2 regions of the Telluria sp. B2 genome follow, and region 2 is predicted to be linked to the other one. Evidence: riboswitches for the same ligand, from Rfam matches in the RefSeq annotation. Region 2 holds a riboswitch; the other holds the start of a gene.
The links. Region 2 has a riboswitch for cobalamin ahead of ACSUZJ_RS18755 (TonB-dependent receptor family protein). Riboswitches for the same ligand answer to the same signal wherever they lie in the genome.

Region 1 (4,797 bases), 1.2 Mb from region 2:
ATGGCCGAGGCCACGTTGTAGGCGCAGCTGCCGGTGCGCCCGTCGCGCTGGTCGGGGCAGGGCGTGGCCGAGACGATCATGTCGCTCAGGCGGTTGCGGAACCAGGTGGCGTCCAGCTGCACGCCGCGGCTGTCGTAGCGCAGGCCCAGTTCGGCGTTGCGGCCGCGCTCGGGCTGGTTGGTCTCGACGCCGTACCCGGGGTAGTAGAGCTCGTTGAAGGTCGGCGCGCGGAAGCTCGAGCCGATGCTGGCGGTGGCGCGCAGGCCGTTGCCGAAGTCGTAGCCATAACCGGCGGCGCCGGTTGTTTTCGGGCCGTAGCTTGACCTGTCCTGGCGCGCGCTGATGTCGACCAGGTGGCGGTCGCGGCGCAGCGCGTAGGTGGCGGCATAGGAATTCGTGATGCGCTCGCGCCCCAGGGCCCGGGTGGCGCTGGATGTCACCTCTTCCTTGCGGTGGCCGTAGAGCAGCTGCAGGGTGTCGCTGCCCAGGCGGATCGTGTTTTGCCAGCTCAGTTCGTCCTGTTGGGTGTCGATCTGGCTGGCGCCGCTGGCGGCCGCGCTGGTGAAGCTGCCCAGCTTGTCCTGCGAGCGCGCCAGTTGCACGACGCTGCGCCAGTTCGAAGCAAGCTGGCCGGCGACGAAGACCGAGGCGGTGTTCAGGTCCTGCTCGTTGTGGGTGTCGTAGCTGCCGGCGCCGCTGTCGTACTGGGCGCGCAGGCGGCTGTGCAGGAACTGGGCGCCGGCCCCGATGCCGGGCGCGATGGCCAGCGCGATGCGGCCGTGGACGTTGCTGCGGCGGTAGCCGTCGTCGTCCGGGTTGTAGCCGAATGCGCCCGGCCTGGTGGCCGAGAAGCCATCCGACTCTTCATGCCCCGCGCCGAAGGCGTAGCTGAACGCGTGCTCGCCGCCGGTGGCGTCCGCGATGTGGGCGCTGGCCTGGCGCGTGGCCTCGCTGCCAAGGCCGAGCGAGGCGCCGCCGTTCAGGCCGGGCTCGCCCTTGCGCGTGAAGATCTGGACCACGCCGCCGATGGCGTCGGCGCCGTACAGGGTGCTCAAGGGACCGTAGACGACTTCGATGCGCTCGATGGCTTCCAGCGGGATCGCATTCCAGCTCGCCGTGCCGCTGGTGGACGAGCCGATGCGCACGCCGTCGAGCAGGACCACGACCTGGTTGCTGTTGGCGCCGCGCAGGAACACGCTGGTGCTGGCGCCGGCGCTGCCGTTGCGCGTGATCTCGATGCCGGGCTGGCGCTGCAGCACGTCGGCAACCGAGCCGGCGCCGGAGCGTGCGATCTCGTCGCTGTCGATGACGGTGGTCTGGGCGATGACGTCGGCGGCCCGCTGCGGCATGCGCGCGGCGGTGACGACGACGGTATCCATGGACGTGGAAGCGGGTGTGGAATCGGCGTGCGCGAAAGGCGCAGCCATGGCGAGCGCGAGCGACGAAGCGGCCGCTTGCCGTGAAACGTGAAAAGTCATGACGGTTCTTGGGTTGGACAACCAGCCCACGTCCCCGTAGGCCAGATTGAACAGAGCGATATCTGCGACATCGCTCCACCTTTTGGCCGGTATCCGGGCTGGCAAGTGAGGCCGTCCGACCTTCCCATGCAAATGCACAGTGGTCTGGGGAGACGGTTTGCCGCGTGAACGCGGCACTTGCTTACCGTTGCGGGGGCAGCACACGTTGGCCTCGAGGGGCTTCGTGTTTCCCGTTTAACTGCACCTGTGAACACAGGCGCGAGCACCAAAACGGCGCCATTATACGGTGACTTCAGCGGCGTCGTCAGCCGTGTTGTCAGTCTTTCAGCACAAGCATGTCGCCGTAGGGGATGTGGTGTGGCGTGCGCGCCGCTTCCAGCGCGGCGTCTTCCAGCGGCTGTTTTTTGTACAGGGCGCGCAGCAGGCGGATGGTGCCGGCATGGCAGATGACGAGGGCCTCGGGGTGGCCGGCGCCGCGCAGGTCGTCGAGGAAGGCGGCGACCCGGCGCGCGACATCGAGGACCGATTCGGCGCCGCCTGGGCGGTAATGCAGGAGGTCTTCGGCCCAGGCGTCGATGTCGAGACGCGGTATGGCGTCCCAGCTGCGCAGCTCCCAGGCGCCAAAGTCCATCTCGGCCAGGCGTGCATCGAAGCGCAGCTGAGGCGGATCCAGGGCGCGGGCCAGGGCGGCGCAGCGGGACAGCGGACTGGCATAAGTCGGCAGGGTGCGGGGCAGGCCGGCAGCGAGGAGCGCGTCGCGTACGCGCAGGAGCTCCTGCTGTGCCACCGCGACGTCGCTGCACCCATAGCAGAGATGCGCATCGATATCCGGCCTCGGATGGCGTACCAGCAGCAGACGCATGTTCATGCCAGTGCACTCTGGCCGAGGCTGGCTACGATGACGAGGTAGACCGCCACTTCCGCCAGCTGCTGGACGGCGCCCAGGCAATCCCCGGTGTAGCCTTGAAGGCGGGTCTGGAACTTGCGGGCCAGCCAGAGCGCGGACAGGGCGGCCGCGGCGACACAGGCGCACAGCGCCGCGGCACTGAGCTGGCCGCCTGCGACCAGCAGCGCGCCCGGCAGGAAGGCCGTGAGCGTGGCGATGGCGAATTCCGCCCCCGTCATCTGCTGGGCCATCGGCTTCGCCTTGCCTTCGGCACGCGCGTAGTCCATGCGCCAGATGAGGCTGGTGGCCGCCAGCCGGGAGAGCGGGTGGGCGAGGAACAGCGCGGCGATGGCGCTGCTTGGCGGCAGCATGGCCAGCGCCGTACACTTCGCGCCCAGCATGCAGACCATGCCGATCGCACCATAGGCGCCGATGCGCGAGTCTTTCATGATCTCGAGCACGCGCTCGCGCGTCATACCGCCGCCGAGGCCATCGCAGGTGTCGGCAAAGCCGTCCTCGTGAAAGGCGCCGGTGACGTAGATCGAGGCCGCGGTCGACAGCACCGCCGCAACCGGCGCGGGCAGCACCAGGGCTGCCAGCAGGTACACGGCTGCCGCCACCGCCGCCACCACGCAGCCGACCAGCGGGAAGTAGCGCGAGGCATGGTGCAGCCACTCGGGCTGGAAGCCGACCCAGCGCGGGATCGGCAGGCGCGTGAAGAATTGCAGCGCAATGAAGAACAGGCGCAATTGCTGCATCTTATTGGCCGCTGGTGCTGACCTGGGCGGAAGAGAAGGTCGCCATCTCCGCCAGGAAGTTCACTGCCGCGTGCAGCAGCGGCAGGGCGAGCGCGCTGCCGGTGCCTTCGCCCAGGCGCAGGTCGAGCTGCAGGAGCGGACGGGCGTCCAGGTGTTCCAGCATCAGGCGGTGGCCTTGTTCGTCCGAGCAGTGGGCGAACACGCAGTAGTCGAGGATCGCCGGCTGCAGGCGCGCGGCAAGCAGCAAGGCGCTGGTCACGATGAAGCCGTCGATCAGCAGGACCTTGCGCAGCGCGGCCGCCTGCAGCATGGCGCCGGCCATCATCGCGATCTCGAAGCCGCCGAAGGTGGCCAATACAGCCAGCGGATCGTCGATACCCGCGTGTTTCGCTACCGCCGCTTCGAGCACGGCCTGCTTGTGACGCATGCCCTCGGGCGACAGGCCGGTGCCGGCACCGACGCACTCGGCCACGGGGATTCCCGCCAGCTTGTGCATCAGGGCCGCCGCCGCGGTGGTGTTGCCGATGCCCATTTCGCCGAAACCGACGACATTGCCCGGCAGGTCACGCGCCAGGGCCATGCCGCGTTCCATGGCGAGCGCGCATTCTTCCGTGCTCATCGCCGCCTCGACTGCAAAGTTACGGGTGCCGAAAGCCACCTTGCGATCGACGAGACCCGCGCGTTCGCCGAACTCATGGTTGACGCCCGCATCGATGACCTGGATCGCGCAGTTGTTCTGGCGCGCGAAGACATTGATCGCCGCCCCGCCGGCCAGGAAGTTCTCGACCATCTGCCAGGTCACTTCCTGCGGGTAGGCCGACACGCCTTCCGCGACGATGCCGTGGTCTGCCGCGAACACCAATATGGCAGGGCGGTCGATGCGCGGCGCGGCGCTGGCCTGGATCAGGCCGATCTGCCGTGCCAACCCTTCCAGGCGGCCCAGGCTGCCGAGTGGTTTCGTCTTGTTGTCGATCGCGGCCGCGAGGGCGGCGGCCAGTTCGTCGTTGCGGATGGGAGCCAGGTCTGGAAGGCGCATCGTTGTTGTTCTATAAAGTAGAGGCGGCGGCAACGATAGCACACGAAGAGACCCTTGCAACCCGCTCGCCGCTTTGCTATAGTCCTGTTCCCGCTGAAAACGGCAACGAAATCAAGTAGTTGAAGGAACAGGGGGAGCCGCGATACAACGCGGTGTTGTAAAAAAGAAGTTGACGAGCATCGCGAAACACTGCATAATCTCACTTCTCTGCTGCTGACGAACAAAACGATTCGCAAGTGCAGCAAGGTAGTACAGAACAACGGTTCTTTAACAATTAACAGTCGATAAGTGTGGGCGTTTGATGAAGGTGCCAGCTGACTTGTTCAGCTGATTACTTAAATTATCAAATGTTCGCACAAAGTATTAACGTTGTCTCAGCAATGAGATGACGGTCAGTATTTTGAGTGAGCGACTCCTGAGAAATCAGGATGACTCGAAAGAGTCAACAAACAGAGATTGAACTGAAGAGTTTGATCCTGGCTCAGATTGAACGCTGGCGGCATGCTTTACACATGCAAGTCGAACGGCAGCACGGGCTTCGGTCTGGTGGCGAGTGGCGAACGGGTGAGTAATACATCGGAACGTACCCAGAAGTGGGGGATAACGTAGCGAAAGTTACGCTAATACCGCATACGTTCT
Region 2 (4,797 bases):
GCTCTACCTCGACAAGCACACGGTGCTGGTCGACACCCCGGGCCTGATGTGGCCGAAGATCGAGATGGACAGCGACGGCATGATGCTGGCCGCCAGCCACGCGATCGGCACCAACGCCCTGATCGAGGAAGAGGTTGCCTTCTTCCTGGGCGACCTGCTGCTCGAGCGCTACCCGCACCTGCTCACTGCCCGCTACGGCTTCAAGACCGAGGGAATGGACGGCATCGCGGTGGTCGAGAACGTCGCCTCGCGCCGGGGCTTCCGCGTGCGCGGCGGCGAGTACGACATCGAGAAGGCGGCCCACGTGCTGCTGCACGACTACCGCACCGGCGCCCTGGGCCGCATCAGCCTGGAAACCCCGGAAACCCGCGCCGTACGCATCGCCGCGCATGAAGTCGAGATGGCCGAGAAGGCCCGCATCGCCGCCGAAAAGGCCGCCGCCAAGGCCGAAGAAGCCGCACGCGGCAAGCGCGGCACTTGATCCGCCGACGCTATCGCAAGGCAGCGGCCTGAACCGTAGGGGGGCACTCCGTGCCCACGCGAAAGCTTGAGCGGTCCGCTGCCCGTGTCTTAGCCGCACACACCGCATACCACCCCGGCATCCACAGGATCAGCCAACGGCTCGCTCGTCAAGCCGCCTCCCCAAACCTGAAACTCGACACCGCCAGGCTGCCAAAGAACGCATCCTCGTGATACACGTTGGCCGCCACCTCCTGCTCGGCCGCCCCCAGCGCCACCATCAGCGGAATCAGGTGCTCCTCGCGCGGATGCGCGGCCCTGCTTGCGGGCGCCTCGTTCCAGCGCAGCAGGGCGGCGGTGCGCGCGGCCGGATCCAGCGCCAGCAAGGTCCGGTTCAGCCAGCCATCGAAGGCGTGCGAGGCTTCCCGCCCGGCCGGCCCGAACTGGCGCAGGTTGTGGAAGGACAGTCCGCTGCCGATGATCAGGACGCCTTCCTCGCGCAGGGGCGCCAGCGCACGCCCGGCCTCGACGTGGGCGAGCGGATCGAGGTCGCGCCGCAGCGACAACTGCACCACCGGCATGTCGGCCGCCGGATAGACCGGGTACAGCATCGAGAAGGTGCCGTGGTCGAAGCCGCGTTCGGCGTCCAGCCCGGCCGGGTGGCCCGCCGCCTCCAGGAGTGCCGCCACGCGCGCGGCCAGGTGCGGATCGCCCGGGGCGGGGTAGCGCACCTGGTAGGTGTGGGGCGGAAAGCCGCCATAGTCGTAGATCATGCCCGGCGCCGCCGAGGACGAGACCATGAAACGCGGCGCTTCCCAGTGGCTGGTCACCACCAGCACCGCCTTCGGACGCGCGCCGAGCTGGCGCGGGATGTCGACCAGCGAGGCTTCCAGCCTGTCGTAGGCCGGGCCGTATTCCTGCTTCAGCCAGGGCCAGGGGCCGCCGCCGTGGGAGACGAAATAGGTGGGCAGGCGGGTGGACATGGCGGCTCCTTCATGTTGGCGACGGGATCGATGGTAGCCGATCCGGCATGCGGGCGTGGCTGGTAGCTTCGCCGCGGTCTCACTGCACGCATCCACGCGGCCTGGCGGCCACCACCCGGGATGACCCCAGCCCTTGCCCGTTATATAATCCTCCCTGTTCTGGTGCCCGCGCGCGATCTGCGTGCGCAGTTAAACGGGAAACACGATGCTTGCTGCGCCTCCGGCGCACGGCAAAGGTGTGCTGCCCCCGCAACGGTGAACAAGCGTCGCCCCGGCGACAGGCCGCTTCGATATGCCACTGTGCCCATGCATAGGAAGGTGAGGCGGTCCGACTTGCGAGCCCGGATACCGGCCAGGACAGGTGGACGTCCCAGAGGAACGTTCGTTGAATCCGGCTTGCGGGGACGCAGACCGGATGCACACTTTTCAAAAGAATCACAACATGACTTTTGCTGTCCCGAACAGCGCGCCGGCGTTCAAGCCGCTCGCGCTTGCCTGTGCCGTTTCCCTTTCCCTGTTCGCCGGCGCCGCCAGCGCCGAGCAGGCCATGACCACCGTCCACGTCACCGGCGCGCGCTTCGCCAGCGACGCGGCCCTGGCGCCGATCGGCGCCACCGTGATCACGGCGGACGACATCCGCCGCGCCGGCGCCACCGACGTGAACGCCGCGATCCGCAAGGTCGGCGGCGTCTACGGCCGCCAGAGCCTGGACGGTTCGCCCGACTTCGCGCTCGACCTGCGCGGCTTCGGTTCGAACAGCAGCCAGAACCTGGTGATCCTGGTCGACGGCGTGCGCATGAACGAGAACGAACAGGCCGGCGCCGTGCTGTCCTCGATCCCGGTCGACACCGTCGAGCGCATCGAGATCACGCGCGGCGGCAGCAGCGTGCTGTACGGCGAAGGCGCGACCGGCGGCGTCATCAACATCATCACCAAGCGCGGCGCGCAAGCCGGCTACCACGGCTCGCTGAGCCTGGAAGGCGGACGCTTCGACCAGTACGACGCGCGCGCTTCGGTGCGCCACGGCGAGGGCCCGCTGTCCTTCGACCTGGCCGCCGCCAAGCAGGGCACCGACAACTACCGCGAGAACAACGAATTCCGCCAGAAGACCATCAGCGGCGGCGTCCAATGGGCGGCCGACGGCAGCCGCCTGGGCCTGCGCGTGGAAAGCGCGCGCCAGGACATGCGCTTCCCGGGCGCGCTGAGCCTGGAGCAGTTCGAAGCCAATCCGCGCCAGACCTTCAAGCCGGACGACTTCGGCACCCTGGCCAGCGACCGTGTCGCCCTGTCGGCCGAGCACCGCATCGGCAGCGTCGAACTGGCGGCCGAGCTGTCGCACCGCGAGCGCGAAGTGACCTCGGCCTACGACTTCGGCGGCTTCCTGTCCGAGGCGACCTACCGCGCGCGCCAGACCCAGTTCTCGCCGCGCCTGCGCCAGATCGCGCGCTGGGACGGCATGCTCAACGAAGTCGTGGCCGGCGTCGACCTGATCCGCTGGGAGCGCAGCACCAGTTTCGGTTCCGATGCCAGCCAGGATTCGAAGGCGCTCTACCTGCGCGACGAGATGCGCTTTGCCGGCGCCTACAACGCCCGCCTGGCCCTGGGCGCGCGCCATGAGCGCTTCGAGAAGGACGAGGGCAATACCAGCCTGGGCGTGCCGGCCGGCGAGCAGTCGCAGAACGGCTGGAGCGTCGAGGGCAGCGTCGACCCGGTGGCGGGCATCACCGTGCACGCCAAGGCAGGGCAGAGCTACCGCATCCCGAACGCCGACGACAACGGCTACCGCTCGTCCAGCGCGCTGCTCGACGTGCAGACGTCAACCGACCTCGAGCTGGGCGTGAGCGCCGGCAGCGAGGAACGCCGCATCGCCGCGCGCGTGTTCCGCCACCGCCTGAAGAACGAGATCTTCTACGATCCGACCCTGTTCGGCGGCTACGGCGCCAACACCAACCTGGATCCGACCCGCCGCCAGGGCGTGGAAGTCGAAGGCCAGCTGGAATTCGCGCGCGACTGGCGCGTCACCGGCCAGTGGCAGCATGTGCAGGCCGAATTCACGGACGGCCCGAACGCCGGCCGCGAGATGGTGCTGGTGCCGAAGAACGTCGTCACCGCGCGCCTGGCGTGGATACCGTCGAACGGCCAGAGCGCCGACATCGGCGTGCAGTACGTGTCGAGCCAGCGCTACGGCAGCGACTTCTCCAACACCTGCGGTGCGCGCATCCCGTCGTATACCACGGTCGACGCACGCTATGCGCGCAAGGTGGGCAACTGGGAATTCGCGGTCGCCGGCCTGAACCTGGCCGACCGCCAGTACTTCAGCAACGCCTTCGCCTGCCGCGGCGGCATCTACCCGAGCGACGGCCGCCAGCTGAAGCTTTCGGCACGCTACGACTTCTGATGCCGTGAACGCCTTGCCCGCCGCCTCGCCCTCGCGTCAACGTGCGACTCTGGTCTTGCTGGCCGGGCTCGCGCTGCTCGCGCTTGCCGGGGCGGGCCTGGCGGGCTCGGTCGCCGTGCCGCCGGCCGAACTGCCGCGGGCGCTGGCCAGCCTGCTGGCCGGCGCGCCCGAGGGCATGGCGGCAACCCTGCTCGACCTGCGCCTGGGCCGCGCCAGCAGCGCCTTCGCCACCGGCGCCGCGCTGGCGCTGGCCGGCGTCATGATGCAGGCCCTGGTACGCAATCCACTGGCCGACCCCTACGTGCTGGGCGTGTCGGCCGGCGCCGCGGTCGGGGCCCTGGCTGCGCTGCTGTTCGGCGCGGCCTTGTGGGCGGTCGACCTCGGCGCCTTCGGCGGTGCGGTCGGGATCTCGCTGCTGCTCTACCTGCTGGCGCGGCGCGACCTGGGAGGAGGGCGGGCGGCGGTGCGCACCGGCGAGTCCGGCGTGCTGCTGCTCACCGGCGTGGTGCTGGCCTCGGCCTGCATGGCGCTGGTCACCCTGATGCTGTCGGTGGCGCCCGAGTCGCGCCTGCGCGGCATGGTGTTCTGGATGATCGGCGACCTGGCCGGCGCCGGCTGGCGCCTGCTGCCCTGGCTGGTGCTGGCAGCGGCCCTGCTGCTGGCCATGCGCCGCGCCCGCGCCCTGAACGTCATGGCCCTGCATGCCGACGCCGCCGTGGCGCTGGGCGTCGATGTCGCCTTCGAGCGCCGCTTCCTCTTCCTCTGTTCGGGGCTGCTGACCGCCTGCGCCGTCACCACCGGCGGCAGCATCGGCTTCGTCGGGCTGGTCGTGCCGCACGCCTGCCGCTATGCCTTCGGCCCGGACCATCGGATATTGTTACCCGCTGCCACCCTCGTGGGCGGCAGCTTCCTCGTGCTGGCCGATACGCTGGCGCGCACCGTACTGGCGCCGCAGCA

Region 1: linked by a shared signal. The riboswitch ahead of ACSUZJ_RS23865 (TonB-dependent receptor domain-containing protein) and the one ahead of ACSUZJ_RS18755 (TonB-dependent receptor family protein) in region 2 are both predicted to bind cobalamin.

Annotation. Positions count from the first base shown of each region.
Region 1 covers NZ_CP196525.1:5,411,835-5,416,631, reverse strand. The annotation lists gene ACSUZJ_RS23865 (TonB-dependent receptor domain-containing protein) at 1-1,478, opposite strand, end outside; cobalamin riboswitch at 1,546-1,763, opposite strand; gene ACSUZJ_RS23860 (histidine phosphatase family protein) at 1,795-2,346, opposite strand; gene ACSUZJ_RS23855 (adenosylcobinamide-GDP ribazoletransferase) at 2,343-3,122, opposite strand; gene cobT (nicotinate-nucleotide--dimethylbenzimidazole phosphoribosyltransferase) at 3,124-4,158, opposite strand; rRNA gene ACSUZJ_RS23845 (16S ribosomal RNA) at 4,617-4,797, shown strand, end outside.
Region 2 covers NZ_CP196525.1:4,231,819-4,236,615, reverse strand. The annotation lists gene ylqF (ribosome biogenesis GTPase YlqF) at 1-481, shown strand, start outside; gene ACSUZJ_RS18760 (DODA-type extradiol aromatic ring-opening family dioxygenase) at 630-1,442, opposite strand; cobalamin riboswitch at 1,586-1,813, shown strand; gene ACSUZJ_RS18755 (TonB-dependent receptor family protein) at 1,885-3,840, shown strand; gene ACSUZJ_RS18750 (FecCD family ABC transporter permease) at 3,845-4,797, shown strand, end outside.